4 regions of the Streptomyces sp. NPDC058092 genome follow, and region 4 is predicted to be linked to each of the others. Evidence: riboswitches for the same ligand, from Rfam matches in the RefSeq annotation. Region 4 holds a riboswitch; each other region holds the start of a gene.
The links. Region 4 has a riboswitch for cobalamin ahead of ACFVV1_RS02335 (ribonucleoside-diphosphate reductase subunit alpha). Riboswitches for the same ligand answer to the same signal wherever they lie in the genome.
Positions count from the first base shown of each region.

Region 1: it holds a riboswitch for cobalamin, as region 4 does, so the genes downstream of both, ACFVV1_RS23750 (HoxN/HupN/NixA family nickel/cobalt transporter) here and ACFVV1_RS02335 (ribonucleoside-diphosphate reductase subunit alpha) in region 4, are expected to answer to the same signal.
Region 2: it holds a riboswitch for cobalamin, as region 4 does, so the genes downstream of both, ACFVV1_RS22225 (ABC transporter substrate-binding protein) here and ACFVV1_RS02335 (ribonucleoside-diphosphate reductase subunit alpha) in region 4, are expected to answer to the same signal.
Region 3: it holds a riboswitch for cobalamin, as region 4 does, so the genes downstream of both, ACFVV1_RS16885 (cobalamin biosynthesis protein) here and ACFVV1_RS02335 (ribonucleoside-diphosphate reductase subunit alpha) in region 4, are expected to answer to the same signal.

Region 1 covers NZ_JBHVSY010000014.1:168,560-175,645, forward strand. The annotation lists gene ACFVV1_RS23725 (sensor histidine kinase) at 1-812, shown strand, start outside; gene ACFVV1_RS23730 (response regulator) at 809-1,498, shown strand; gene ACFVV1_RS23735 (SpoIIE family protein phosphatase) at 1,606-4,149, shown strand; gene ACFVV1_RS23740 (biotin/lipoate A/B protein ligase family protein) at 4,271-5,326, opposite strand; gene ACFVV1_RS23745 (hypothetical protein) at 5,424-5,681, shown strand; cobalamin riboswitch at 5,678-5,881, shown strand; gene ACFVV1_RS23750 (HoxN/HupN/NixA family nickel/cobalt transporter) at 5,909-6,997, shown strand.
Region 2 covers NZ_JBHVSY010000013.1:83,774-90,859, reverse strand. The annotation lists gene ACFVV1_RS22230 (FecCD family ABC transporter permease) at 1-788, opposite strand, end outside; gene ACFVV1_RS22225 (ABC transporter substrate-binding protein) at 869-1,909, opposite strand; cobalamin riboswitch at 1,971-2,160, opposite strand; gene ACFVV1_RS22220 (beta-ketoacyl-[acyl-carrier-protein] synthase family protein) at 2,240-3,463, opposite strand; gene ACFVV1_RS22215 (acyl carrier protein) at 3,460-3,738, opposite strand; partial or broken gene ACFVV1_RS22210 (acyl-CoA dehydrogenase) at 3,826-5,882, opposite strand; gene ACFVV1_RS22205 (beta-ketoacyl-[acyl-carrier-protein] synthase family protein) at 5,897-7,086, opposite strand, start outside.
Region 3 covers NZ_JBHVSY010000009.1:47,097-54,182, forward strand. The annotation lists gene ACFVV1_RS16865 (alpha/beta hydrolase) at 1-564, opposite strand, end outside; gene ACFVV1_RS16870 (class II aldolase/adducin family protein) at 655-1,314, opposite strand; gene ACFVV1_RS16875 (anion permease) at 1,614-2,879, shown strand; gene ACFVV1_RS16880 (hypothetical protein) at 2,956-3,186, shown strand; cobalamin riboswitch at 3,358-3,489, shown strand; gene ACFVV1_RS16885 (cobalamin biosynthesis protein) at 3,634-4,662, shown strand; gene ACFVV1_RS16890 (cobyric acid synthase) at 4,659-6,176, shown strand; gene cobN (cobaltochelatase subunit CobN) at 6,173-7,086, shown strand, end outside.
Region 4 covers NZ_JBHVSY010000001.1:492,394-499,479, forward strand. The annotation lists gene ACFVV1_RS02335 (ribonucleoside-diphosphate reductase subunit alpha) at 1-1,781, opposite strand, end outside; cobalamin riboswitch at 1,920-2,055, opposite strand; gene mctP (monocarboxylate uptake permease MctP) at 2,204-3,838, opposite strand; gene ACFVV1_RS02345 (DUF3311 domain-containing protein) at 3,835-4,089, opposite strand; gene ACFVV1_RS02350 (GntR family transcriptional regulator) at 4,358-5,122, opposite strand; gene ACFVV1_RS02355 (extracellular solute-binding protein) at 5,402-6,688, shown strand; gene ACFVV1_RS02360 (carbohydrate ABC transporter permease) at 6,788-7,086, shown strand, end outside.

The sequences.
Region 1 (7,086 bases), on a different contig from region 4:
GCTACTTCACGGTCCTCGCCATCGGTGCACCGGGCCCTCGGGAGACCGTCGAACGGACCCTGCTGCTGCTCGGCTGGTTCCTCTGCGCGGGCGTCACCGGGCTGATCGACAAGAACTGGCAGGCGTATCTGCGCCAGACCGAACAACGGGCCCTGGACGCCGAACGCAGCCGGGACGAGGCCGCGCTGCGCCGGGCGGGGGAGGAGCGGCTGCGGATCGCCCGCGAGCTGCACGACTCGCTCACCCACTCCATCTCGATCGTCAAGCTCCAGGCGGGAGTCGCCGTGCACCTCGCCCGTAAACGGGGCACCGAGGTGGAACCCGCGCTGCTCGCCATCCAGGAGGCGAGCGGCGAGGCGATGCGCGAACTGCGGGCGACACTGGAAGTGCTCCGGACCGACGTCGTCGAGCCCGGCACCGGCCTCGACCGCATCGACGAGCTGGCCGAGCGGGCCCGAACCGCGGGCATCCCACTCGACGTCACGGTCAGCGGCGACGAACGCCCCCTGCCCCCGGCCGTCGACCGGGCCGCGTACCGCATCGTGCAGGAGGCCCTCACCAATGTCGCCCGGCACGCCGGCCGCGCCACCACGACCGTCCGCCTCACCTACACCGAACGGGCCCTGACCGTGTGCATCGACGACCAGGGACCCCGCACCGCGGGTGACACCGTCACCGCGGGCACCGGACTCACCGGCATGCGCGAGCGCGTCACGGCACTCGGCGGCACCCTCGAAGCCGCACCCCGCCCGGCCGGCGGCTTCTCCGTATGCGCGGAGCTCCCCCTCGACACCGCCGGATCCCTCGGATGACCGCCTCGCAGGCGCCGCCGGTCCGGGTGCTGATCGTCGACGACCAGGCGCTGATGCGGGCCGGATTCCGGGCGCTGCTCGACGCGGAGGACGGCATCGAGGTGATCGGTGAGGCCGTCGACGGCCGCCACGGCCTGGAGCTGGCCCGGCTGCACACCCCGGACGTCGCCCTCGTCGACGTGCAGATGCCGGTGATGGGAGGCATCGAGACCACCCGCGAGATCGCCGCCGACCCCCGGCTGGCCGCCGTCCACGTCGTGATCCTCACCAATTACGGCCTCGACGAGTACGTCTTCGACGCGCTGCGCGCCGGAGCCGCCGGGTTCCTCCTGAAGGACACCGAACCGGCCGAACTCCTCCGTGCGATCCGCGTAGCGGCCGGCGGTGACGCGCTGCTCTCGCCCGCGATCACCCGTCGGCTGATCGGCGAATTCGTCGCGCGACCACCCGACCGGACCACCGCCCCCGGTTTCGAGAACCTCACCCGCCGGGAACGCGAAGTCAGCGCACTGGCCGCCCGTGGTCTCACCAACGAGGAGATTGCCGCACACATGGTGATCAGCCCGTTCACCGCGAAGACCCACGTCAGCCGCGCCATGACCAAGCTGGGCGCCCGGGACCGGGCGCAGCTCGTCGTCTTCGCGTACGAATCGGGCCTGGTCGCACCCCGCGAACCCCGCCGCTGACCCCCGCATCGCGGCAGCCCGCCCCCGAGCCACGGCCGCGGACATTCGCACCCGAGCGCCGTAGGCGGGAGCATGGAACCGAACGGAGTGGATGGGTGGTGACCAGTATGGCGTCCGCAGGCCCGCAGTCGGCGCCCGGAGCCGAACCGTCGCAGCCCAGCAACCCTCAGCACTCCTTCGACGCGGCGAACGACGCGACCGCGGTGGTCGCCGGGACCGGAACGGTCATCGGCTGGACGCACAGCGCACAGGATCTGCTCGGCTACCGCGCCGCGGAGGTGGTCGGGCGCCCCGCCGGCGTCCTCCTCGCCATGCCCGGGGACCCGGTACGGGTGGCAGGCATCGCCGAGCGGTGCCGCGTGGGCGTGGGGTGGAGCGGTGTCGCCGCCGTGCGGCGGCGCGACGGGCAGCGGATCGAAGTGGATCTGCGGGTCTCGGCCGCGTTCCACCTGGACGGCCGGGAGTGCTTCCTGGTCTCCGGGCGTGAACGGAGGCCGGAGTGGACCGTCGGGCAGTCCGTGGTCGACGCCTTCCTGACCAGCTCACCGATCGGCGTGGCGGTGCTGAACCCGCAGCTGCGCTACGTCTGGCTGAACGACACCCTGGAACGCATCGGCGGCGTCCCGCGGGAACAGCGGGTGGGCCGCGGACTGAGTGAAGTGCTCCCGGGAATGGCGGCCGACGCCATAGAGACCCTGATGCGGCGGGTGCTGGACACCGGGGTCCCCGTCATCGACTACGAGTACCGGGGCTGGAGCTGGGCCGATCCGCACCGGGAGCGCGCCTACTCCACCTCGTTCTTCCCCCTGACCGAAGGCGACGGCACCGTCACCGGCATCTGCTACATGGTCCTGGACGTCACCGACCGGTGGAAGGCCCAGCAGCGCCTGGCCCTGGTCAACGACGCCGGAGCCAGCATCGGCTCCACCCTGGACGTCCTGCGCACGGCTCAGGAACTGGCCGACTTCGCGGTGCCGCGGTTCGCCGACTTCGTCGTCGTCGATCTGCTGGAACCGGTCGCCAGCCCGGAGGAGCCCGGCCCGTGGCCCCTGGGCACAGGGCCTGCCGGTACGGGGCCTGCCGGTACGGGGCCTGCCGGCGGGGGAGCCGCCCGCCCGGGTGCGGGTGGCGCGTCGGCCCGGCCGATGCTGCGCCGCGCGGGAATGAGCTCGGTGCGGGAGGGCTGCCCGGAGGCGGTCCACCGGGTCGGGGACACGGTGGACTCCGTTCCCCCGTCCCACGACGTCCGGTTCCTCAGGGAGGGTGAACCCCTCCTGATCCCGGTCCTCGACTCCGTCAGGCGGCTGTGGGATGTCGAACAGCCCGCCAGGGCGGCGACCATCCGCGAGTTCGGTTTCCACTCCCTCATCGCCGTACCCATGCGGGCCCGGGACACGGTGCTCGGCCTGACCACTTTCGTGCGATCGGTGAACCTGGCCCCTTTCGAACCCGACGACGTCCTGCCGGCCCGCGAAGTGGTGGCGCGGGCGGCGGTGTGCGTGGACAACGCCCGCCGCTACACCCGCGAGCACGCCGCGGCGCTGACCCTCCAGCGCAGTCTGCTTCCGCACACGCTGCCCGGAGGGATGGCCCTGGACGTGGCATCCTCGTACCTCCCGGCGGACGCCAAGGACGGTGTCGGGGGCGACTGGTTCGATGTGATCCCGCTGTCCGGCGCCCGGGTCGCCCTGGTCGTCGGCGATGTCGTCGGCCACGGCATCAGCGCCGCCGCGACCATGGGCAGGCTCCGCACCGCCGTGCACACCCTCGCCGACATGGACCTTCCCCCCGACGAACTGCTGGCCCACCTCGACGACCTCGTGCTCCGGCTGAGCGACGAGGAACCCGACGGCGGGGCGAGCGGCACGACCGTGCTCGGCGCCACCTGTCTGTACGCGGTCTACGACCCGGTCACCCAGCTCTGCACGATGGCCCGCGCCGGCCACCCGCCCCCCGTCGTCGTCTTCCCGGACGGGCGCGTCAGCTTCCCCGAACTGCCCGCGGGGCCCCCGCTCGGCCTGGGCGGGATGCCCTTCGAGACGGCGGAGGTCATGCTGCCGGAAGGCAGCCTGATCGGCCTCTACACCAACGGCCTCATCGAAGGCAGGGACCGGGACGTCGATATCGGCATGTCCCACCTCGGCGCCGCCCTGTCGCAGTGCGGACTCTCCCTCGACGCACTGTGCGCGACGGTCGTCGATCAGCTGCTCCCCGTACCGCAGCCCGACGACGTCGCCCTGCTGCTCGCCCGTACGCACGAGCTGAGCGCCGACCACGTCGTCTCCTGGGAGGTGCCCTCCGACCCGGCCGCCGTCGCGGGCGTCCGGGCCCGCACGGCGCGCGTGCTGAGGACCTGGGGCCTGGAGGAACTGGAGATGACGACCGAGCTGATCGTCAGCGAACTGGTCACCAACGCGGTGCGCTACGCCACCGGCCCGATCAGGCTGCGGCTGCTGCGCCAGTCCGTCCTGATCTGCGAGGTCTCCGACACCAGCAGCACCTCTCCCCGGCTGCGGCACGCCAGGACGACCGACGAGGGCGGTCGCGGCCTCTTCCTCGTCGCCCAGCTGACCCGCCGCTGGGGTACCCGCTACACGCCCGAAGGCAAGATCATCTGGACCGAGCAGGAAATCCCGGCGACGGCAACGTGACGACCCTCCCGATGGACCGTCCACAGCACCGGCATCACAGCAACGCCGCTGTCTTCGACTCCGTGCGTCACCCGGTGCATCACCCGCTCACGGAATTCGGCGCTCGCGCCCGGGGGCCCGCTCACGGCACCCGGGCGGTCCACTCCTCGGTGCCGAACTTCGTACGCACGAGCTCCTCGGCCCGGGCCATCTCCTCGTCCGTCACCTTGCCCTGCGCGAGGCCGTACCGGGTGCGGAAGGATTCGATCATCCGCTCTATGACGGCCTCGCGCGCCAGTCCGGTCTGGCGGCGCAACGGGTCGACGCGCTTCTTCGCGCTCTTGGTGCCCTTGTCGGAGAGCTTCTCCTTGCCGATGCGGAGCACCTCCAGCATCTTGTCGGCGTCGATGTCGTACGACATGGTCACGTGGTGCAGAACGGCACCCTCCCCGCCGACCACGCGCTTCTGAGCCGCTCCCGCGATCTTCCCTGCGTCCGTGGCGATGTCGTTGAGCGGCTGGTACCAGGCCTTGATGCCCATGTCGCCGAGGGCGCCGAGCACCCAGTCGTCGAGATAGGCGTAGCTGTCGGCGAACGAGAGGCCCGAGACGAGCGAGTCCGGGACGGAGAGCGAGTACGTGATGGTGTTGCCGGGCTCCACGAACATGGCCCCACCACCGGATACGCGGCGGACGACCGTGATGCCGTGGCGCTCCGCACCTGCCGGGTCGACCTCGTTGCGCAACGACTGGAAACTGCCGATGATCACGGCGGGCGAGGCCCACTCCCACACCCGGAGCGTCGGCGGACGCCGGCCCGCGGCGACCTCGGCGGTGATGACCTCGTCGAGGGCCATGTGGAGCGCGGGGGACTGCGGGGCCTCGTGGATGAGCTGCCAGTCGTAGTCGCTCCACTCGGTGGCCTGGGCGAGGGCCCGGCGCACGGCGACGGCGACGCCCTCGGAGCTGAGGCCGAGCATCACGGTCGAGGCGGGGAGAGCCGCGTCGATCCGGGCGGCGAGACCGGCGGTGCCGGTATGGGCCGGGGCACCTTCCAGCGCCGCGTCGATCGCGAGAATCGCCTCGTCGGGCTCCAGGAAGAAGTCCCCGGCCACCCGTACGTTGCGCAACGCCCCGCCCTCGACGTCCAGATCGACGACGACGAGCTTGCCGCCCGGGACCTTGTACTCACCGTGCACAGCCATGCCTCCAGATCCACCGGATTCCTCTACGAATCGGCACCGATCACGCACAACGTCCCTGCCGCGCGATCTAATCCGCCGTCACAACGGGGCCGTGCGTTACGAACTCCGGCATGCGGAGGAAGGGGAGTTCACTCTGTGCGCCGAGGGCGTGGAGGGGCGCTCGGCGCGGGAGTTGCTCGACGACGGCGCTTCTCAGCTGATGCTGCTCGTCCGGAGAGAGCGCCGCAGGCAGCTCGTCGTCGGCCGCTTCGGCCGGGACCGCGCAGCGAGCGAGGACGGCCGCGCCCTCCGTCCACTGTGCCACCGGTCGGACCCGGCGTACTTGTGGGTGTCACTCACGGGAATCTAGAGTGTGCGCGTCGTGGTGTTCGGGAAGACCGGTGACAGACTCCAGGGAGTCTCAGGCCGGAGCGGCCCTCGCCACTGTGATCGGGGAGTATCCGTCCCACTGACGCCACTGGCCGCAGAGCGCGGCTGGGAAGGCCGGGGCGGGTACGAGCGCGAGCGAACCCGTCAGCCAGGAGACCGGCCACGGCATCTCACGAAGTTATCCACGAGGTGCTGGAGCGTGACCGTATGACCCTGCCCGAGTCTGCCGTGTTCAAGTGGCGGCGCGAGGACACCATCCGCACCGCGGGGCTGCTCGCGGTGATAGCGGCCCTGCACGTGGTGGCGTTCGGCGTGTTGTTCCTGCTGGTCGTGCCGGGGCATTACGAGGTCGGATCCAAGGCGTTCGGCATCGGGCTCGGGATCACCGCCTACACCCTCGGCATGCGGCACGCCTTCGACGCCGACCACATCGCCGCCATCGACAACACGACCCGCAAACTGATGGCCGACGGCAAGCGGCCCGTTTCGGTCGGCTTCTGGTTCGCGCTCGGACACTCCAGCGTGGTCATCGCCATGGCAGCGCTGGTAGCCGGGGGAGCGCGCCTCGCGGGGGTGCTGATCAACGAGAATTCGGGCACGCACCAGGTGCTGGGCGTGGTCGGCACGACCGTCTCCGGGTCCTTCCTCTACCTGATCGCCGCTTTGAACCTCGTCGCGCTCGTCGGCATCCTGCGGGTGTTCAGGGCGATGCGGGCCGGCCGCTTCGACGAGGCCGAGCTGGAGCAGCACCTGGACTCGCGGGGGTTCATGAACCGGATCCTCGGCCGGTTCACCCGGTCCATCACCAGGCCCGGCCAGATGTATCCGCTCGGCTTCCTCTTCGGTCTCGGCTTCGACACCGCCACGGAGGTCACCCTGATGGTCATGGCGGGCAGCGGTGCCGCGGCCGGTCTGCCCTGGTACGCGATCCTGTGCCTGCCGCTGCTGTTCGCCGCCGGGATGAGCCTGTTCGACACGCTCGACGGGACGTTCATGAACTTCGCCTACCAGTGGGCCTTCTCCAACCCCGTACGCAAGGTCTTCTACAACCTTGCCATCACGGGCCTGTCGATCGCGGTCGCCTTCTTCATCGGCACGATCGAGCTGGTCACCGTCCTGCACGACAAGCTCGATCTCCGGGACTCGGTCACCGGCTGGATCTCCGGCCTCGACCTGGGCAACGTCGGCTACATCATCGTCGGGCTCTTCGTGCTGGTGTGGGCGGTGGCGTTGGCGTACTGGAGGATCGCGAAGGTCGAGGAACGCTGGACGGCCCGCGCCGCCGACAGCGGCTGACGCCCTTGCGCCGGGGGCGAGTTGGACGTGAGCCGGATCGGCAGGACGGTCCGGGGCCGTGCGGTGAGTGAGTGCACACCACGCGGCCC
Region 2 (7,086 bases), on a different contig from region 4:
ACGAGTGCGGCGGTCAGCAGCGCGGTCGCGCAGAGCAGCACGATCCGGGTGCGGGCGACATGGACGCCGAGCGCGGCGGCGGCGTCCTGGCCGAACGCGAAGGCGTCGAGCGTACGGGCGTGTCCGAGGCAGACCAGCAGCGTCAGGACGAGAACGGCGGAGCAGATCCACACATCGGTCCAGCCGACCCCGCTGAGCGAGCCCAGCAGCCAGAACAGCACCCCGCGGGTCTGCTCGGCGTCGGCGGAGGTCATCACCACGAAGGAGGTGAGCGCGGAGAACAGCTGCATGGCCGCCACACCGGAGAGGACGACCCGGTCGGTCGTGCCGCCCAGGGTGTGGCTCAGCAGCAGAACGAGGGCGAACGAGCACAGTGCGCCGATGAACGCGCCGGTCGAGATCGACACCGCTCCCCCACCGACCCCGAGGACGACGACCACGACCGCGCCGGTCGACGCACCGGAGGAGACGCCGAGGACGAACGGGTCGGCGAGCGGGTTGCGGAGCAGGGACTGCATGACGGTGCCGCACACCGCGAGCCCGGCGCCGCACACCGCCGCGAGCAGGGTGCGCGGCATGCGCAGGCTCCAGATGATGCCGTCCCGGATCGGGGTGAGCCGCGTCCGGCCCCAGCCGAAGTGGGCGGCCACTGTGGACCAGACGTCGGCGACGGAGATGCGGGCGGGGCCGATGGTGACGGCGACCGCGACGGACAGCACGAGCAGCGCGACGCCGCAGGCCCACAGGACCCCGCCGCGCAGCTTCCGTACGCCCGCCCCGCCGCGCAGCTTCCGTACACCGTCCCCGCCGCGCGCGGTCGCTTCGGAGGCCCGCCGCGCATCCGCCGCCGTGGTCCGCTCGGTGTCCGTCACCCCGCGAGCCCGAACGTGCGCAGCCCGGCGGCGACGCGTTCCACGCCCTCGACCGTCCGGATGGACGGGTTCATGGCCTGGCCGCTCAGCAGGACGTACCGCTTGTGCCTGACGGCGTCCATGTTCTTCGTGGCGGGGTTGGACTCCAGGAATTCGATCTTCTTCGCGGCGCTCTCGGCGGTCTGTGCCTTGCGGGTCAGGTCACCGATGACCAGGACGTCGGGGTTGCGGTCGGCGACGGTCTCCCAGCTGATCTGCGGCCATTCCTCGTGCGTGTCGTCGAAGACGTTCTTCGCGCCGAGTTCCCCGGTGATGATGCCGGGTGCTCCGCAACAGCCGGCCAGGTAGGGGGCCTTGGAGTCGGAGAACCAGTAGAGGAGGGTGGTACCGGAGGCGTCGATGGACCCGGTCGCCTTCTTCACCCGGGCCCGCAGCCGCGCCACGAGCGTGTCGCCGCGCTCCTGCACGCCGAACACCCTGGCCAGGTCGCGTACTTCGCCGTAGACGCTGTCCATGGTCAGTGGCTCGGTACGGGCTCCGTCGCCGCCGCCGCTGTTGTCCTTGCCGGTGCAGTCGGCGGGCGAGACATAGGTGGGGACGCCGAGCTCCTCGAACTGTTCGCGGGGGGCGACGCCGCCCTTGGCGAGGGTCGACTCGAACGACGCGCTGACGAAGTCGGGCTCCTGGTCGAGGACCTTCTCCGACGAGGGCCGGTTGTCGGCGATCCTGGGGACCTCGGCATTGGCCTTCTCCAGGCCCTTCATCACCGGGTCGGTCCAGGTCGCGGTGGCGGCCAGCCGGTCGGCGAGGCCGAGGGACAGCAGGATCTCCGTCGACCCCTGGTCGACCGGGACGGCGCGGCGCGGCGCGGATTCGACGGTGACGGTGCGTCCGCAGTTCTTCAGCGTCACGGGATATCCGTCGGCGGAGCCGGACTTCGCGGTGGAGTTGCTCGTTCCGCCGCCGCAGGCGGTCAGCAGGACGAGTCCCGCCGTGAGCAGGGCGATGGTGCGGACGGGGCTGGCTATGGACGGCACGGAGTCCCTCTGCGTCTCTGGGCCCATGCGCGGAGCCCGTTGTACGGAGTTCTGCGCCCGGTACCGGGTCGCAGCCGCCAGCAGGTCTTCGGACTCGGGTTCCTTCGGACGGGACGCCTTCCCAGGACACCCGAAGGTGTTCCCAGTGGCCGTGGCCCCGCCCGTCCCCCTCACCGCTGCGCGTCAGTTCCGGATTCTCACCGGATTCCCTGACTCCTACGTGGAGTTCGACTGGCCCAGGCAAGCTATCACGAGCTTCTGCGCAGCTCATGGTCGGTGTGGCCGGTGGTACGCCGGGATGGGCTCCCCGTCGCACCACCTGCCTGATGCCTACGGACGCTGAAGGGCGATCACGGCATTGTGTCCGCCGAAGCCGAAGGAGTGGCTGATGGCACGCCGGACAGGCAGCCGCAGCGGTTCCTTGGTGACGCAGTTGATGTCGAACTCGGGTGCCGGGGCGTCCAGGTTGGCGATGGGCGGTACGACTCCGCGCTGGAGCGTGAGGACGGTCAGTCCGGCCTCGATCGCTCCGGCCGCCCCCATGCAGTGCCCCAGCACGCCCTTCGGGGCGGTGACGGGCGGCCGGTGCGGGTAGACCCGGCCGATGAGGGCGGCCTCGGTGGCGTCGTTGATCGGCGTCGCCGTGCCGTGCGCGTTGATGTGCTCGACATCCTCGGCCGCCCAGCCCGCGTCGCGCAGCGCGGCCTCGACCGCTGTCTGGGCGACCGCGCCGGACGGGTGCGGGCTGGTGGGATGGTGGGCGTCGGTGGTGGCGCCGGTGCCCGCGAGCAGCGCCCGGGGTCCGGCGCCCCGGGCTGCGGCGTCGGCCGCCCGTTCCAGCACCATGACGGCGGCGCCCTCGCCCATGACCAGCCCGGCACGGTCGGCCGCGAAGGGCCGGCATCGCCTGGCCGGGTCGCCGTGCGCCCGGGCCGCGGCTCCGGACCGGGCGAACCCGGCCATGGCGGCCGGGTAGACGATCGACTCGGTGGCTCCGGCGATCGCGATGTCGCACTGCCCGGTGACCAGGAGATCGCGGGCGACGGACAGGGCGGTGACACCGGACGAACACGCGGTGCACGGTGCCATGCTGGGACCCGTGGCCCGCAACTGGATCGCGATCTCGGCCGCCGGCATGTTCGGGATGGTGAGCAGGATGCCCGACGGCGAGATGGCATCCGGTCCGTGCCGGTCGAGTACGACGGCCTGCTCGGTCAGTGAGGCGGAGCCGCCGCTGCTGGTGCCGACGACCACCGCGACCCTGCTGCCCTCCCACCGCGCCGGGTCGAGCCCGGCGTCGGCGACCGCCTCCCGGGCGGCGAGGACGGCGAACTTGACGTACCTCCCCATCCGGAAAGACGTACGGCCGCCGATCGCGGCGTCCAGATCGATTCCTTCGACGGTGCAGGCGAAATCGATCGCGCACCCTTCGAGTGCCGCGACGGTACGCACCGGCGAGACTCCGGCGCACACACCTTTCCAGGTGGATTCGGTGTCGTTGCCGACCGGAGTGATCATTCCCAGGCCGGTGACGGCGATGGCGGGCTTGTTCATCGGGCGTTGCTCATCGGTGCTGAGCCGCCCACCGGCGTCCCGCGGTCCGTTGTCGCGTCGATGAACCGCGTGATGTCGGCGAGGGTGGCGTCCTTGGGGAGCCTGTCGAAGTCCCCGTCGCCGCCCGCCGTCTCCCTGATGAGGACAGCGAACTCCGCGACGGCGAGGGAGTCCATCTCCAGGCTGTCCATCGTGGAATCAGGGCGGATCTCGGCGGCGGGCACTTTGAAGGTGTGTGTCAGCACCTCGGTGATCTTGGGATGAATCGTACTCATGAGCTTCCTCTCCATCATTCGGTACGGCTGCCGGGGACGGTGGGGGCATCGTCCCGACGCCGGATCAACTGGGTGGCGTGCCTCCAGTTACGCCTTGTGGCGAACCGATTCGGCACCGTCTTTCCGCGGGTGTGCGCACCACCGGGGCAGGACGGCCGCCGTACCCCAGAAGGCGAGCAGCACGACCCGGACGCCGAGGGCCCCGGCCGCCTCCCGTACCCGGCGCCGTGGGCCCGTTCCGGTGCTGGTCACGGCCCTCATCGCGGTCCCTGAGCCGTCGTCCGGCCGCCGTGCTGCTGCTGCTGCTGCTGCTGCCAGGCTGCCGCCGGGTCGTCGTACGCGTCGACGTAATCGGCCCCCGCGATGGGCCAGTCGGCCAGCAGCTCCTGCGGCAGCGCGAAGGAGTCGACGAGGGCGGGCAGTTGGGGCGCGACGGCGGTGACGAGCTGATCCACGGCCTCCGGCAGCCGGTTGACCTGATCGCTTGTCAGATGACCTGCGACCAGCAGGTCACCGCTGTTCCGGGCGATCCAGTCGAGCGCGAACAGCCGTTGCAGTGTGATGAGTTGCTCGCGGGCGGGCCCGTCCGGCAGACCGGCCACCGCGTCCGTGTACGCCTCGGCCGCCTGCCGGTGGGCGTGAGCCTCGACGCCGCGCAGGGCGGGTCCGGCCGTGGCGTTCCACCGCCCCAGCGGATCGCCGTGCGGTGCGCGGCCCATCCGCTCCCTGGCCCGGCCGAACCAGATCTCCTCCAGGGCCGCCAGGAGCCTGCCGAGGAACCGGGGGTCGGCGAGATCACCGGGTGCGCCGCCGGAGGGGGTTCCGCACCCGGCGGGTTCGGTGACGAAGAGCATTTCCGCGGCCGCCTTGGCGTGGATGGCCAGGTTGTCGCCCTCGGCGGTGATGGCGCCTTCCACTCCGGTGAGGAGTTCGCTCATGCCGTTGTTCTCCAGGAGCGCCTGGGCGCCGCACCGTTCACGGCATTCGACGATCACGGACCTGGCCCGCCAGGTGATCCACCCCTTGGCCACGGCGACCAGCCGCTCCGCCTCCTCCGGGCCCGCGCCCGAGCCGTCCTCCCGCCGCTCCCAGCAGTCCAGGGCCCTGCGGTGCAGCAGGCTCATCGCGAAGACGGTGGCCATGGCCACGGCGAGGGGGCCGTGGTGGCTGCGGTGGGCGATCACCGGTACCTGCCGCGAGCCGCGCGGCCCGGAGATGTACCGGTGTCCGCCGTAGCGGACGGCTACGGCGAGTGTCGCGCGCGCGGAGCCGACCGCGCACGCGCTCATCGAGATCTTCCCGGAGGTGACGCGTCCGATCGACATGCGGAGTCGATACCTCCGGTTGCCGACGGTGCTGCTGAACCCGCCGTCGTCGCCGATCCGTCCGTGGTCCCCGCCGAGCAGCGCGTCGCGCCCCACGAAGACCTGGTCGAAGGAGGTCAGGCAGTGGTCCACCGGGCTCCCCATGCGTGCGGGAAGTCTGCGGACCCGTACACCGGGCAGGGCCCGTACGGCATCGGTGAGCGGTACGAGAAATAGGAAGACCCCCTGATCGGTGCCGTCGACGAGCAGCCGGGCGGCCACGAGCCCTGTCTTGGGGCCGCCCGCCGGACTGGTGTTGGGCATGAATTTCTGGGCGCCCGCGTGCGGGGTGTGCAGCACGAAACCGTCACGTGCGCGGTCGTAGGCGGCCACGGTCTCGACGGCCGCCACATCGTTGCCGTGCGCCACCTCCGTACAGAGAAAGGTGCCGATGCTCCGCAGCCGCAGGAAGTCCGACAGGTCCCGCCGGGTGTCGCCCTCGTGGTCGAGGAGGGTGCCGAGAAAGAGGTTGTAGTGGATGCCCGCCACCGTGGCGAGTGCCGGGTCGACCGGCCCGAGCCATTCGTGCAGGGCCGCGAGGGCGCGTGGGTCGGCGGCGACCCGGGCGCCGCTGTCGAGGCAGTCGTTGAGGATGCGCAGCCGCTCGTACGTGAGACTCAGGCGCTCCTCGGGAGTGCGGCGCTCCGGGCGGCGGAACGGTTCCGTGCTGATCAGCCGCTGCCAGAAGCCGTGCTCCCGGCGGTGGTTGTCGCCGAGGAGCACAGCGGTGAGGAGGTCCGTGGACGCTTCGGTGGAGGGGCCGTCGATCGTTGTGGTCATGCGACAAGAACGACTCAGTCGACGGCGAGGACACCGGGGGCGGCCCGCCGCGGACCGTCCGGTTCGACGCGCTGGAAGGCGAGCGCGACGTTGTGCCCGCCGAAGCCGAAGGAGTGGCTGATCGCCCGCTCGACGTACTGCGGGCGGGGCTCCTTGACCACACAGTCGAGGCCGAACCCGTCCGGCAGCGAGTCCAGGTTGGCGATCGGCGGGACGAGACCCTGTTCCAGGGTCAGTACGGTGGCCACCGCCTCGATCGCCCCGCCCGCCGCGAGGGTGTGCCCGAGCACGCCCTTCGGCGCCGTCACCGACGGCCGGTGCGGGAACAGGCCCGAGATGAGTTCCGTCTCCATCGCGTCGTTCAGCGGCGTCGATGTGCCGTGCGCGTTGATGTGATCGATCTCGTGGGCCGCCCAGCCCGCCTCGTGCAGCGCCGCCTCCACGGCCCTGCGCGGCCCGGCTCCGTCCGGAGCCGGGGCCGTGGGGTGGTGGGCGTCGGTGCCGGAGCCCGCACCGGTCAGCAGGGCGCGCGGCCGCCCGCCGCGGGCGTACGCGGCGGGTGTCCGCTCCAGCACGAGCGCGGCGGCACCCTCACCGATCACGAATCCGTCCCGGTCCGCGGCGAACGGCCGCGATGCCCCGGCCGGATCGCCGCTCCGCCGGGAGAGCGCGCCCATGCCCGCGAAGGCGCTCACCACCAGCGGAGTTACCACGGATTCCGCGCCGCCCGCCACCACCACATCGCACCGGCCGTTCATCAGCAGGTCGCGGGCCACGGCGATCGCGGTCGCCCCGGACGCGCACGCCGTGGCCGGTGCCAGGCTCGGGCCGTACGCCCGCAACGCGATGGCCACCTCCCCGGCGGCCGCGTTGGGCATCATCATCGGGACCAGGAGCGGCGACACCGCCTCCGCTCCCTGGTCGTCCAGCCTGCGCACATTGTCGACGAGCACGGACACCCCGCCCACACCGACACCCAGCACCACGCCGACCCGGCCGCCGTCCCACCGCTCCGGCGACAGCCCGGCGTCCGCCACCGCCTGCCGGGCGGCGACCAGCGCCATCTTCACGAACCGTGCCATCCGCCACACCGCGCGTCCGCCGACGGCCTCGTCGAGATCGATCCCGTCCACCGGACAGGCGAAGTCGACGGGCAGCCCCGCCAGTTCGTCGCAGCGCCGGGCCACGGACACGCCGGCGCACA
Region 3 (7,086 bases), on a different contig from region 4:
CAGGTCGAGGACGGGCAGGCGCAGGTCGTGCAGGAACTCCATGACGTTCATGGGGTGTTCCCTGGTCGTGCCGAGTCCGTGCACGGTGATGACCCAGGTGTCGCGGGCGGCGGGCAGGAACCAGGCGGGCAGCGCGCCCAGTTCGCCGGGGATCTCGACTTCCTTGTGGTCGAGGCCGAGGGCCGAGCAGGGGTCGCCGCTGTGCAGCTGCGGGGTGATCCGGACCTTGGCGCCGGGTTCCAGGCTGCCGCGGTTGACCCGCTCCAGTCGGCGGACGACGGTGTCGGGGGCGTGATGGGCGTGTTCGATCACCGGGCCGACGACCGCGTGGACGTCGTCGCCCACCAGTCCGTACCTGCCGGGCCGCAGCGCGGCGAAGGAGCGGGTCAGGGTGATCTGCCCGGCCGCCGTGGAGTGCACGGTGAGTCTGCGGTCGGCGGGGAGCGGTCGTCCGGACGGCGCCCTGAGTGCGGCGTCGCTGGCGTACCGGCCGGCCGCGACAGCTGCCGCACCGACGCCGAGGATCGTGGTGACGGCTGCTGCCGTGACTGTTGCCGGGCGCACGGCTCCAGTGTCGGGGGGTGTGCCGCACCCTGCCAGCGGACGGGGCCGTCCGGTGTCCCGGCAGGGGGTGGCGGGACAGCCGGGAGCGGGTCAGCCCGGCTGTCCGTATCCCTTCAGGGCTTCCTGTACGTCCCGCAGCTGGGCCGGGGAGAGCAGGCTCGGCGTGTGTCCGGGTACGGAGCTCGCGGTGAGCCAGAGCCGGCAGAGCCATTCCAGCTGGGCGGTCCTGTCGTACGCCTCGTCCAGGGTGGCTCCGTAGGTGACGGTTCCGTGGTTCTGGAGCAGGCAGCCCGTACGGTCCCGCAGGGCGGCGAGCATGTTCTCGGCCAGTTCCGCGGTCCCGTAGCGCGCGTAGGCCGCGACCCGGACGGGGCCACCGAGCATGGCGGCGGCGTAGTGGACCGGGGGGACCTCGGGAACCAGGGTGGAGACGGCCGTGGCGTGCACTGCGTGGGTGTGCACGACGGCGGCCGCGTCGCTGTTCCGGTAGACCGCGAGGTGGAGCGGGAGTTCGCTGGTCGGGGCCAGTTCGCCTAGGACCCGGTTGCCTGTCAGATCGACGCCGACGACGTCCTCGGGGCCGAGCCGGTCGTACGGCACTCCGCTCGGGGTGACCAGGACCGTCCCGCCGACCCGGGCCGACACGTTGCCCGAGGTCCCGACGACGAGGCCGTCCGCCGCCGTCCTGCGGGCGGTGGCGACAACACCCTCCCAGGCCCGTTCGATCGCGTCCCGCTGCTGATCGCTCATGCGGAGATCCTGTCAGCTACGGAGGCCCGGGTCAGCCCGGAAGGCGAACAGACATGCGGTCGACCGAAGTCGTCACCATCACAAATCGGAAACGTTCGTAAATAGGGGCAATGAGGGGCCGAAACAGGCCTCGCAGGGCCCTGCGCCCGACTCGCGCCGCGCGCGCGGGACAAGCGGGGTACGAAAAGAGCGACCCGACTCCGTTTGCAGTCACCGTGACGCCCTGTTCAGTTCATCTTCTGTTCACTCAGATTGCCTACGGTCCACGTGCCAATGACGTCGAACGATTGCCTGGGTAAATGGAACACATCACGCTGCTCCTCGCGATTGTGATCGTGACAGCTCTAGTGTTCGATTTCACGAACGGTTTCCATGACACCGCCAACGCGATGGCGACGACCATCTCGACCGGCGCACTCAGACCGAAGACAGCGGTGGCCATGTCCGCCGTTCTCAACCTCGTCGGCGCGTTCCTGTCCGTGGAGGTCGCCAAGACGATCTCCGGCGGGATCGTCAACGAGAGCGGGCTGCGAACAGAAGTCATCTTCGCGGCACTCGTCGGCGCCATCCTGTGGAATCTGCTGACCTGGCTGGTCGGGCTGCCGTCCAGCTCCTCGCACGCCCTGTTCGGCGGCCTGATCGGCGCGGCGGTGATGTCGGCGGGCTGGTCGTCGGTCAACGGCGGCACCGTCGTCACCAAGGTGCTGCTCCCCGCGGTCGCCGCCCCGGTCGTCGCCGGTCTGGCCGCGCTGCTGGCCACCAGGCTGACGTACCGGATCGGCGGGAAGATCCGTAACGACGCCCAGGAGAAGGCCACCGCCAAGGGCTACCGCGCCGGTCAGATCGCCTCGGCCGGACTCGTCTCCCTCGCCCACGGCACCAACGACGCGCAGAAGACCATGGGCATCATCACCCTGGCGCTGGTCACCGGTGGCGTCCTGCACCCCGGCTCCAACCCGCCGGTCTGGGTGATCGTCTCCGCCGGTCTGGCCATCGCGCTCGGCACCTATCTGGGCGGCTGGCGCATCATCCGCACCATGGGCAGCGGCCTCACCGACCTCAAGCCGCCGCAGGGCTTCGCCGCCCAGACCAGTGCGGCCACGGTCATCCTGGCCTCCTCGCACCTCGGCTTCTCCCTCTCCACCACCCAGTCCTGCTCCGGCGCCGTGATGGGCGCGGGCCTCGGCCGCCAGGGCGGCGTGGTCCGCTGGTCCACCGCCACCCGGATGTTCGTCGCCTGGGGTCTGACCCTGCCGGCCGCGGGTCTGGTCGGCGCGGGCGCGGAATTCCTCACCAAGCAGGGCACCTGGGGGGTCGTGGTCGTCGCGGCGCTGCTGGTCGCGGGCTCCGGGGCGATCTGGATGCTGTCGCGCCGCAAGCCGGTCGGCCACGGCGATGTCGCACCGGCGGACGGCGTCGCCGAGCCCGCGGGCGTCGTCACCACGGCCATCGCCGCCGTCAGCCCGCCGCTCACCGCGGCCCAGGCAGCGGCACAGGACCTCAAGACCACCATTCCGGCCCCGGCCGGAGCCACCCCGGACCCGGCGCGACCCGCCACCGTCTAGGCCGACCGTCCAGGCCGGTCCGCCCGGGCCCGCCGTCCGGGCCCATCGTCCAGGCCCGCCGTCTTAAGGATTCAGCATGAAAATCGACTGGGCAGCCCTCGGCACCGTCTTCGGCGTCTCCCTCGTCGCCACCGTCGCGCTGGTCGGCCTCTTCACCCTGGGCATCGTCGGCCTCTCCAAGCAGCCCGAACCGGCCACGCAGGGCGGCTCCGGCGGCTCACTGCTGCTGGCCCGCACCGGCGCGTACGTCTGCTTCGCGCTGTGCGCGGCGGCGGTCGCGTACGGGATCTATCTGATCGTCGCCTGAGCCCCGCCCCGCGCACTCCCTCTTCGGGCCGGACACACGACGTGTGTCCGGCCCGAAGTGCTGCGCCGGGCCCGGTGTGGGCCTCAGCACACTGCGCCGTCGCAGGTCAACGGCAAGTTGACGGGCGTTCGCGGAGCGTGGTGGACTGCCGGAGCCAATTACGGCGACAGCAGAGGAAGCCGGTGCGAATCCGGCGCGGTCCCGCCACTGTCACCGGGGAGCAGTCCCCCACACCGGAAGTCACGGCACGCGCGAGCGGGCTGGAAGGCCGGGGGAACTGCGGATCCGGGAGCCAGGAGACTCTCGTCGCCGGTCACGTCGAACCAGGGCGCGGACCCTGAGTGAGGACATATCGCCATGCCTGGCTGCCGTGCGTCCGTTGCTGTGGCGCTCTCGTCGAGAGCCGCCTGTACGAACCTCCTTCGAGGCGTGACGGCCGGTTGAGCCGTGCGTGCCGACCGCATCTTCGCGTACGGCGCCACAGCCGGTCTGATCGGCGATCTGCTGCTCGGTGACCCCCGCAGGGGGCATCCGGTCGCCGCCTTCGGGCGGGCCGCGGCGGGCGTCGAGCGCCGGCTGTGGCGCGACCACCGCGGGTGGGGCGCGCTGCACACCCTTGTCTGCGCCGGAGGCGCCGCGGGTGGTGCCGCGCTGATCACCCGTGCCGTACGTGGCCACCCCGCCGTCTCCGTCGCGTTGACCGCGGCCGCCACCTGGTCCGTCGTCGGCGGTACCTCCCTGGGGCGTGAGGCCCGGACCATCGGCGACGCCCTGGCCGCCGGTGACATCGACCGCGCCCGCGAGCGGCTGCCGCATCTGTGCGGGCGCGATCCGCACTCCCTCGACGGGCCGCAGATCGCCCGCGCCGTGGTGGAGTCCGTGGCCGAGAACACCTCGGACGCCGTGGTCGGCGCCCTGGTGTGGGGTGCGCTGGCCGGTGTCCCCGGGCTCGTCGGCTTCCGGGCCGCGAACACGCTCGACGCCATGGTCGGCCACAAGTCGCCCCGCCACCGGCGCTACGGCTGGGCCTCGGCCCGCCTCGACGACCTCGCGGGCTGGCCCGGTGCCCGGCTCACCGCCCTGCTCGCCGTGGCCTCCGGGGGGCGGCCACGTGGAGCGGTACGGGCGTGGCGGGCCGACGCGGCCAAGCACCCGAGCCCCAACGCGGGCCCGGTGGAAGCCTCGTTCGCGGGTGCGCTCGGCGTACGGCTCGGCGGGACGCTCGCGTACGGCGGCCGCGTCGAGCACCGTCCCGTCCTCAACGGGGAGACGGGCCGGGCGGTGGAGACCCAGGACATCGAACGCGCGGTACGGCTGTCGCGCCGGGTGAGCGCGCTGGCCCTCGGCGTGTGCGTGGCGGGCCGGCTGGGCGTGGCCCTCGCCGCCCGGCGGATCGCGGAACGCCCGAAGGCAGGACGTTCGATCGCAGGACATTCGATGGCAGGACGTTCGATCGCAGGACGGAGACGGACATGAGCGGCGGACTGCTGGTCGCCGGAACCACCTCGGACGCGGGCAAGAGCGTCGTCACCGCGGGCATCTGCCGCTGGCTCGTACGCCGAGGCGTGAAGGTGGCGCCCTTCAAGGCGCAGAACATGTCGCTGAACTCGTTCGTCACCCGCGAGGGTGCCGAGATCGGCCGCGCCCAGGCCATGCAGGCCCAGGCCGCCCGGGTCGAGCCGACCGCGCTGATGAACCCGGTCCTGCTCAAGCCCGGCGGCGACCGCTCCAGCCAGGTCGTCCTGATGGGCAGACCGGTGGGCGAGATGAGCGCGCGCGGCTACCACGGGGGCCGGCAGGAAGCGCTTCTCTCCACGGTCGTGGACTGTCTGGAGCAGCTTCGGGGCACGTATGACGCAGTGATCTGCGAGGGGGCGGGCAGTCCGGCCGAGATCAATCTACGGCGCACGGACATCGTGAACATGGGCATCGCACGGGCGGCGCGCTTCCCGGTGGTGGTCGTCGGTGACATCGACCGCGGCGGCGTCTTCGCCTCGTTCTTCGGTACGACGGCGCTGCTCGACGCCGAGGACCAGTCGCTGATCGCCGGCTACCTCGTCAACAAGTTCCGCGGCGACGTCTCGCTGCTGGAGCCCGGCCTGGAGATGCTGCGCGACATCACCGGGCGGCAGACGTACGGGGTGCTGCCCTTCACCCACGGCCTGGGCATCGACGAAGAGGACGGTCTGAGGGTCTCGCTGCGCGGAGCCGTACGCGAATCGGTCGTCGCGCCGCCGCTCGGCGACGACGTGCTGCGCGTCGCAGTGTGCGCCGTACCCCTGATGTCGAACTTCACCGATGTGGACGCACTGGCCGCCGAACCGGGCGTCGTCGTCCGGTTCGTGGACCGCGCCGAGGAGCTGGCCGACGCCGACCTCGTCATCGTGCCGGGCACCCGCGGCACCGTGAACGCGCTGGCCTGGCTGCGCGAGCGCGGCCTCGCCGACGCCCTGGTGCGGCGTGCCGCCGAGGACCGGCCGGTCCTCGGCATCTGCGGCGGCTTCCAGATCCTCGGTGAACACATCGAGGACGACGTCGAGTCGAGGGCCGGGCACATCGACGGCCTCGGCCTGCTGCCCGTACGCATCCGCTTCAACCGCGAGAAGACCCTCGCCCGCCCCGTCGGCGAGGCGCTCGGCGCATCTGTCGAGGGGTACGAGATCCACCACGGCGTCGCCGATGTACGCGGCGGCGAACCGTTCCTGGACGGCTGCCGGGTCGGCGCCGTGTGGGGCACCCACTGGCACGGCTCGCTGGAGAGCGACGAATTCCGCCGCCGCTACCTGGCCGAGGTCGCGCGGGCCGCCGGCCGGCGCTTCGTCCCCGCCCCCGACACCTGCTTCGCCGAACTGCGCGAGGAACAACTCGACCGCCTCGGCGACCTCATCGAAGAACACGCGGACACCGACGCGCTGCTGCGGCTCATCGAGTCGGGCGCACCGTCCGGACTTCCCTTCATCGCCCCCGGAGCACCTGGAGCACGCGCATGAACGCCTCTACGAGCACCGTGCTGTTGTTGTCGACCGCCGACACGGACCTCCTCGCCGCCCGCGGCTCCGGCGCGCCGTACCGGATCGGCAACCCCACCCGCATCGACGCCCGCGAGGAACTTCCCGCACTGATCGAGGGCTCCTCCGTCGCCGTCGTCCGTCTCCTCGGCGGCAAGCGCGCCTGGGAGGACGGGCTGGCCGTCCTCAAGGCGTCCGGCATCCCGACCGTGCTGCTGGGCGGCGAGGCCGTGCCGGACGCGGAGCTGATGGCCGAGTCGTCCGTACCGGCCGGTGTGGTCGCGGAGGCGCTGCGCTACCTCGTGGAGGGCGGCCCCGGAAACCTCGTGGAGCTGGCCCGCTTCCTGTCCGACACCGTTCTGCTGACCGGTCACGGCTTCGCCGAGCCGCAGCAGATGCCCGAGTGGGGCCTGCACGGCGGACGCGCGTTCGTCGAGGGCCGCCCGACCGTCGGGGTGCTCTTCTACCGGGCGCACCAGCTGTCCGGGAACACCTCGTTCGTGGACGTCCTGTGCGACGCGGTCGAGGCGCGCGGCGCCAACGCCCTGCCCGTGTACTGCGGTTCGCTGCGCGGCGCGGACGCCGGTCTCTACGAGCTGCTCGGCAGGGCGGACGCCCTGGTCGCCACGGTCCTCGCGGCGGGCGGCACCCGCGCGTCGGACGCCTCCGCCGGGGGCGACGACGAGGCCTGGGACATCGGCGCGCTCGCCGATCTCAACGTCCCCGTGCTGCAGGGCCTGTGCCTGACCTCCTCGCGCGCCGCGTGGGACGCCTCCGACGCCGCGCTCTCCCCCATGGATGCCGCGATGCAGGTCGCGATCCCCGAATTCGACGGCCGTCTGATCACCGTCCCGTTCTCCTTCAAGGAGCAGGGCCCGGACGACGTGCCCGT
Region 4 (7,086 bases):
GGCCAGTTCAGCTCGGTGTCGTAGTGGTCGGGGTGCAGCACACCGCGCGCGGCCCGCGTCTCGGCCCAGGCCGGCAGCGGACCCGACCGCTCGGCGAGCTCGCAGGACGCCTCGTACGCCGCGAGCATGATCCGCTCGGAGATCTGTGTGGAGAGCGCGCGGGCCTCGGGGGAGTCGAACGGCAGCCGCAGCCGGAAGAAGACGTCCTGCAGGCCCATGGCCCCGAGGCCGACCGGGCGCCACTTCGCGTTGGAGCGGCCGGCCTGCTCGGTCGGGTAGAAGTTGATGTCGACGACCCGGTCGAGGAAGGTCACGGCGGTACGGACGGTGGCGTCCAGCCGCTCCCAGTCGATGGAGCCGTCGGCGACGAACGCACCGAGGTTGACCGAACCCAGGTTGCAGACGGCCGTCTCGCCGTCGTCGGTGACTTCGAGGATCTCGGTGCACAGATTCGACGAGTGGACGACGCGGCCCGGCTCGGCGGTCTGGTTCGCGGTGCGGTTGGAGGCGTCCTTGAACGTCATCCAGCCCTGGCCGGTCTGCGCCAGGGTCCGCATCATCCGGCCGTACAGCTCACGGGCCGGCATCGACTTGCGGGCCAGCCCCTTGGCCTCGGCGGCCCGGTACGCGGCGTCGAACGCGTCGCCCCACAGGTCGACCAGCTCGGGGACGTCGGCGGGCGAGAACAGCGACCAGTCGCCGTCCGCGTCGACCCGGCGCATGAACTCGTCCGGGATCCAGTGCGCCAGGTTGAGGTTGTGCGTACGCCGCTGGTCCTCGCCCGTGTTGTCGCGCAGCTCCAGGAACTCCTCGATGTCCGCGTGCCAGGTCTCCAGGTAGACGGCGGCGGCGCCCTTGCGCCGGCCGCCCTGGTTCACCGCGGCGACCGAGGCGTCGAGCGTCTTCAGGAATGGCACGATGCCGTTGGAGTGCCCGTTGGTGCCACGGATCAGCGAACCGCGGGCGCGGATGCGGGAGTACGAGAGACCGATGCCGCCCGCGTGCTTCGAGAGCCGTGCCACCTGGTGGTAGCGGTCGTAGATCGAGTCGAGCTCGTCGAGCGGGGAGTCCAGCAGATAGCAGGAGGACATCTGCGGGTGCCGGGTGCCGGAGTTGAACAGGGTCGGCGAGGACGGCAGATAGTCGAGCCGGCTCATCAGCCCGTACAGCGCCGCGACTTCGTCCAGGGCACGCTCCGAGTCGTTCTCGGCGAGCCCGGACGCGACTCGCAGCATGAAGTGCTGGGGTGTCTCGATGACCTGGCGGGTGTGCGGGTGGCGGAGCAGATAGCGGCTGTGCAGGGTCCGCAGCCCGAAGTAGCCGAAGCGGTCGTCGGCGCCGTCGGCCAGCGAACGCTCCACCAGCGAGTCGAGGGCGGCCGCGTGCAGCGCGACGAACTCGGCGGTGCGGTCCGCGATCAGGCCCTCGCGGTGCCCGACGGCGACCGAGGCGGAGAAGGAGACGGCGCCCTGGCCGGCGGCCTCGTCGGCGATGGCGAGGGTCAGGAGCCGGGCGGCGAGCCGGGAGTAGGCGGGGTCCTCGGAGATCAGCCCCGCGGCGGCCTCGGTGGCCAGCGCGCGCAGCTCGGCCTCGTCCGCCCGGGCGCTGCGGCCGCGCAGCGCGGCGGCGGCGACGCGACCGGGGTCGGTGTCGGGCAGATCGACGGTGAGGTCGGTCAGGGTCCGCAGCAGTGCGGTTCCCGGTCCGTCGTGTGCGGTTGCCTCGGACTCGGCCGCTTCGGACACGGCGGCTGAAGCCGGATCGGCTGGCGCGATGGTCACGTGGTGCTCTCCCTCGCTCGGCTCGGGGCCGGCGGGGAACGGGGCGGCCGGACAGAGGCGGGCCCGGGTCTGGGCAGCACTCCGTACGGCGTCCACCGGCCCAACCGCGAGGCCCGGACGTCTGGCATCCGGTTCGGTCGAGCCGGATGCGCTGTCGGCAGGTCCTCGGACTTACTCGGGGGTGCGCAAAAGCGCACCGAACACACCGTTGCGGGACAGTTCCGGATTCGCACCGGATTCCCCTGCGGCGACAGCGAGCATGAGCATACATGTGGGGGCCGCCCGATGAGACAGCCCCCACATGTTGTGTCGCGCAACGGAATTCGGGACGCGCGTACGGCCCGCCGCTGAGGGCAGGGGCGGCCCGCCGCGCCCCGCTGAAGGGGGCTCGACGGGCCGTCGTACGGCTGTGGGAGCGGCCGTCAGTGGCCGCCGCGTGCCCCTGCTGTGGCCGGTGGGAGCTCCACCTGGACGCCCCGGTCGCCCGCGTCGGCCGTGTAGTCGGCCGGCGAGGTCTCGTCGACCCCGACGGGCGCCTTCACGGCGTTCAGGACGAAGGTGAGCACCACCGTCACCACCACGTTCAGCACGAACGCCGTGAGACCGATGTAGCCGATCTCGCCGATGCCCGGGATCTCCTTGGACGACCCGCCGAAGTGCGCCTGGGTCGGGCTGGCGACGCCGTACGCGGCCACCGTCCCGTACACCATGCCGACCGCCCAGCCCGCGAGCAGCGCCCAGCGGTGGAACCAGCGGGTGAACAGGCCGCCGACCAGGGCCGGCATCGTCTGGAGGATCCAGATCCCGCCGAGCAGCTGGAAGTTGATCGCGACCGTCTTGTCCATGGTGAGGACGAAGGCGAGCGCGCCGACCTTCACCAGCAGCGACACCAGCTTGGAGACCTTGGTCTCCTGCTCCGGGGTCGCGTCGGGCTTCAGGAAGTCCTTGTAGATGTTGCGGGTGAAGAGGTTCGCCGCGGCGATCGACATGATCGCGGCGGGCACCAGCGCGCCGATGCCGATGGCGGCGAACGCGACGCCCGCGAACCAGTCCGGGAACATGTTCTCGAACAGCTGCGGGATGGCCAACTGCCCGTTGTCGACCTTGATCCCGGCGGCGATCGCCATGAAGCCGAGCAGCGCCAGCAGGCCCAGCATCAGCGAGTACAGCGGCAGGATCGTGGTGTTGCGCCGGATCACATTGCGGCTGCGGCTGGAGAGCGTCGCCGTGATCGAGTGCGGATACATGAACAGCGCCAGCGCCGAGCCCAATGCCAGGGTGGCGTAACCCCATTGACCCGCCTCGCCCGGTGCGAGCGCGCCGCGCGGCTTGCCGGTCGCCGGATTGGTCTGCGAGAACGCCTCGCCGGCCTTGGCGAAGATGTCGTCGAAGCCGCCGAGCTTGATCGGGATGTAGATGATCGCCACCGTGATGACCAGATAGATCAGCCCGTCCTTGACGAAGGCGATCAGCGCGGGCGCCCGCAGACCGGACGAGTAGGTGTACGCGGCGAGCACCGCGAACGCGATCAGCAGCGGCAGGTCCTTGATGAACCAGTGGGTGTTCTCGCCACCGCCGACGCCCATCACGTCCAGCACCGCCTGGATGCCGACGAGTTGGAGCGCGATGTACGGCATCGTGGCGAGGATGCCCGTGACGGCGACCGCCAGCGAGAGCCCCTTCGAGCCGAAGCGTCCGCGGACGAAGTCCGAGGTGGTCACGTAGCCGTGCTTGTGCGAGACCGACCAGAGCCGCGGCAGGAAGGTGAAGATCAGCGGGTACACGAGGATCGTGTACGGCACGGCGAAGAAGCCGGCTGCGCCCGCCGCGTAGATCGCCGCGGGCACGGCGACGAAGGTGTACGCGGTGTACAGGTCGCCGCCGAGCAGGAACCAGGTGACCCAGGTGCCGAACGACCGTCCGCCCAGGCCCCATTCGTCGAGGCTGGCGTCGTTCTCGGCCTTCCGCCAGCGTGCGGCCAGGAAGCCCATGACCGTGACGGCCAGGAAGAAGAAGATGAAGACGCCGAGTGCGACGCCGTTCACGCCGTCCTTCATGCCGACGCACCCCCCTTGCGGGCGCGCTGGTCACGCTGCCACAGCTTGTACGCGATCATCGTGAGCGCGGTGGAGATCAGCACCCAGAGCATCTGGTACCAGTAGAAGAACGGAATGCCGATGAAGGTGGGGTCCACCTTCGCGTACGAACTCACCCAGAGCATCGCCACGAACGGCGCGATGAGACAAAGGGCGATGACCACCCGCACCGGTGTGACGGTCGGTGGTTTTCCTTCTGGGTCTGCTGGCATGCGGCGACTCCGTCCCCTCGCTGATCACCTGGTGTAATGCGCAGGAAATCTAGGGGAGGCTTCTGGTCACCGTCACCCCCTGTCCGCATTGCGGTCCGGCAACAGTCTCGTGAGCGGGCGCGAATGTTCGGAATGTTGCCAAACGTACGAGAGTTGGTCCGGATCAAGGCGTGCGAACGGCCCCCGTGGAGTGACGGATTCCACGGGGGCCGATGCGGCTGTGCGTACGGGGTGCGGTGGCCGGAAGCAGCCGGTCGCCGTGGCGGGTTCAGTCCGTCGGCCGCTTCAGGCGGGCCACGAACTTGTACCGGTCGCCGCGGTAGACCGAGCGCACCCACTCCACCGGCTCGCCCCGTCCGTCCAGCGAATGCCGCGAAAGCATCAGCATCGGAAGGCCCACATCCGTACCGAGCAGCCCGGCCTCGCGCGGTGTGGCGAGCGAGGTCTCGATGGTCTCCTCGGCCTCGGCCAGCCTGACGTCGTACACCTCGGCGAGCGCGGTGTAGAGAGACGTGTACTTCACCAGCGAACGGCGCAGCGCCGGGAAGCGTTTGGCCGAAAGGTGCGTGGTCTCGATCGCCATCGGCTCACCGCTGGCGAGCCGGAGGCGCTCGATCCGCAGTACGCGGCCGCCGGTCGTGATGTCGAGCAGCCCGGCCAGCGTGTCGTCGGCCGTGACATAGCCGATGTCCAGCAGCTGGGAGGTCGGTTCGAGTCCCTGGGCGCGCATGTCCTCGGTGTACGAGGTGAGCTGGAGGGCCTGGGAGACCTTCGGTTTGGCGACGAAGGTCCCCTTGCCCTGGATGCGCTCCAGCCGGCCCTCGACGACCAGTTCCTGGAGGGCCTGGCGCACGGTGGTGCGCGAGGTGTCGAACTCGGCGGCCAGGGTCCGCTCCGGGGGCACGGGAGTGCCCGGCGGCATGGTGTCCGTCATCTCCAGGAGATGTCGCTTCAGCCGGTAGTACTTCGGGACGCGCGCCGTCCGCGTGGTCGCGCCCGTCTCGTTCTCCGTACTGCCCCCGTCGGCACCCATGGCCCGCCTTCCCGACTGCTGCGTTGCTGCCGTCACCGGCTCCTCCGTCTGTCGCGGCTCACATGGTGGCACGGTCCGGTCACGGGTCGTCGCCCTCCCTTAGATGTCGGTCCTATAACGGACGCGAGTGCACTTCTTATACACCCTTGACACCCCTAAAGGTCTAGGCCAAGCTCCCGGTACTGGTCTAAACCATTAAAGACCAGGTCCAGCCCCAGCAGTACTCGTCGAATGTCTTCGCGGTGGGCGGGGTTGCAGTATCCCTGAGGAGGGTTTGGCGTGAAGCGCAAGCTCATCGCGGCGATCGGCGTCGCGGGCATGATGATCGGCCTGGCGGCGTGCGGGTCCGACGACGGCGGTAGCGACAACGTTAAGAAGACGAGCGCCGGCAGTTACGAGGGCCAGACCCTGACTGTATGGACGATGTCCGGCTCGAACCCGCCCGGTTGGACCAAGACGGTCACCGACGAGTTCGAGAAGAAGACCAAGGCCAAGCTGAAGATCGAAGTCCAGGACTGGAACGGCATTCAGCAGAAGGTCACGACGGCCCTCTCCGAGTCCAACCCGCCGGACGTCCTGGAGATCGGCAACACGCAGACCCCCGCGTACGCCAAGACCGGTGGCCTCGCGGACCTCGGTGACTTGAAGAAGGAGATCGGCTCCGCCTGGGCCGACGGCGTCAACCAGCCCTCCGTCTACGACGGCAAGCAGTACGCCCTGCCGTGGTACGTGGGCAACCGCGTCGTCATGTACAACAAGAAGGTCTTCAAGGACGCCGGTATCACCGAGACGCCGAAGACCCGTGCCGACCTCTTCAAGGCGTTCGACGCCATCAAGCAGAAGGGCGACGCCGAGCCGATCTACCTGCCCGGCCAGAACTGGTACTTCTTCGACGGTCTGCTCGTCGGCAAGGGCGTTTCGCCGGTCAAGAAGGAAGGCGACAAGTACGTCTCCAACCTGGCCGACCCGAAGGTCGCCGAGGCCATGGACGTCTACAAGCAGTACCAGTCCTACTCCAAGGCGCCCAAGGACAAGGACGAGGCCACCCCGCAGCAGGCCGAGGTCTTCGCCAAGGGCAAGACCGGCGCCATCATCGCGATGGGCTACGAGGCCGGTACGGCCATCAAGGCCAACCCGAAGCTCAAGGACGACATCGGCTTCTTCACCATCCCCGGTGAGACCGCGGACAAGCCCGAGGGCGTCTTCCTCGGTGGCTCGAACCTCGCCGTCGCCGCGGGCAGCAAGAAGCAGGATCTGGCCAAGGAGTTCCTGAAGATCGCGCTCTCCGAGGCGAACGACGGCGCGCTCATCAAGGAGGCCGGCTGGTCTCCGAAGAACGACGCCATGCAGAAGTACACCGTCGGCCAGCCCGCCGCCGAGGCGGCCGGCCCGGCCGCCGCCAAGTCCGGTGGCACCACCCCGCTGATCCCGGAGTGGGCGCCGGTCGAGAACCCGCCGAACCCGATCAAGACCTACATGACGCTGGTCCTGCAGGGCAAGTCGCCCGCCGACGCCGCCAAGAAGGTCGAGGGCGAGCTCAACAAGCGCCTCGGCCAGCAGCAGTAGTCGCAGTAGCGCGTTCCGCGCCGGGGCGGCGGGTCTCGACCCGCCGCCCCGGCTGTACGCACCGTTCCGTGTAGGGCTTTGTTGGAAGAGATGGCGAGCATGGCAGTGCAAACCGAACCCTCGGATGTGGCCAAGACGGCCGCAGCCCGCGGGCAGGACGGGAAAACACCCGTCGGGCAGCACGGGGGCAGCAAGCGGAAGGTGGGTATCGGCGCAGCGCCGTACCTGTTGATGGTTCCCGCGCTCGCGGTGACGGCGATCTTCCTCGGGTACCCCCTGGCGAAGAACGCCATGCTGTCGTTCCAGAACCTCAACATGGGACAGCTGATCCAGCATGTCACCGAGTGGAACGGCTTCAAGAACTACCAGGAGATCCTCACCGGTGAGGACTTCTGGAA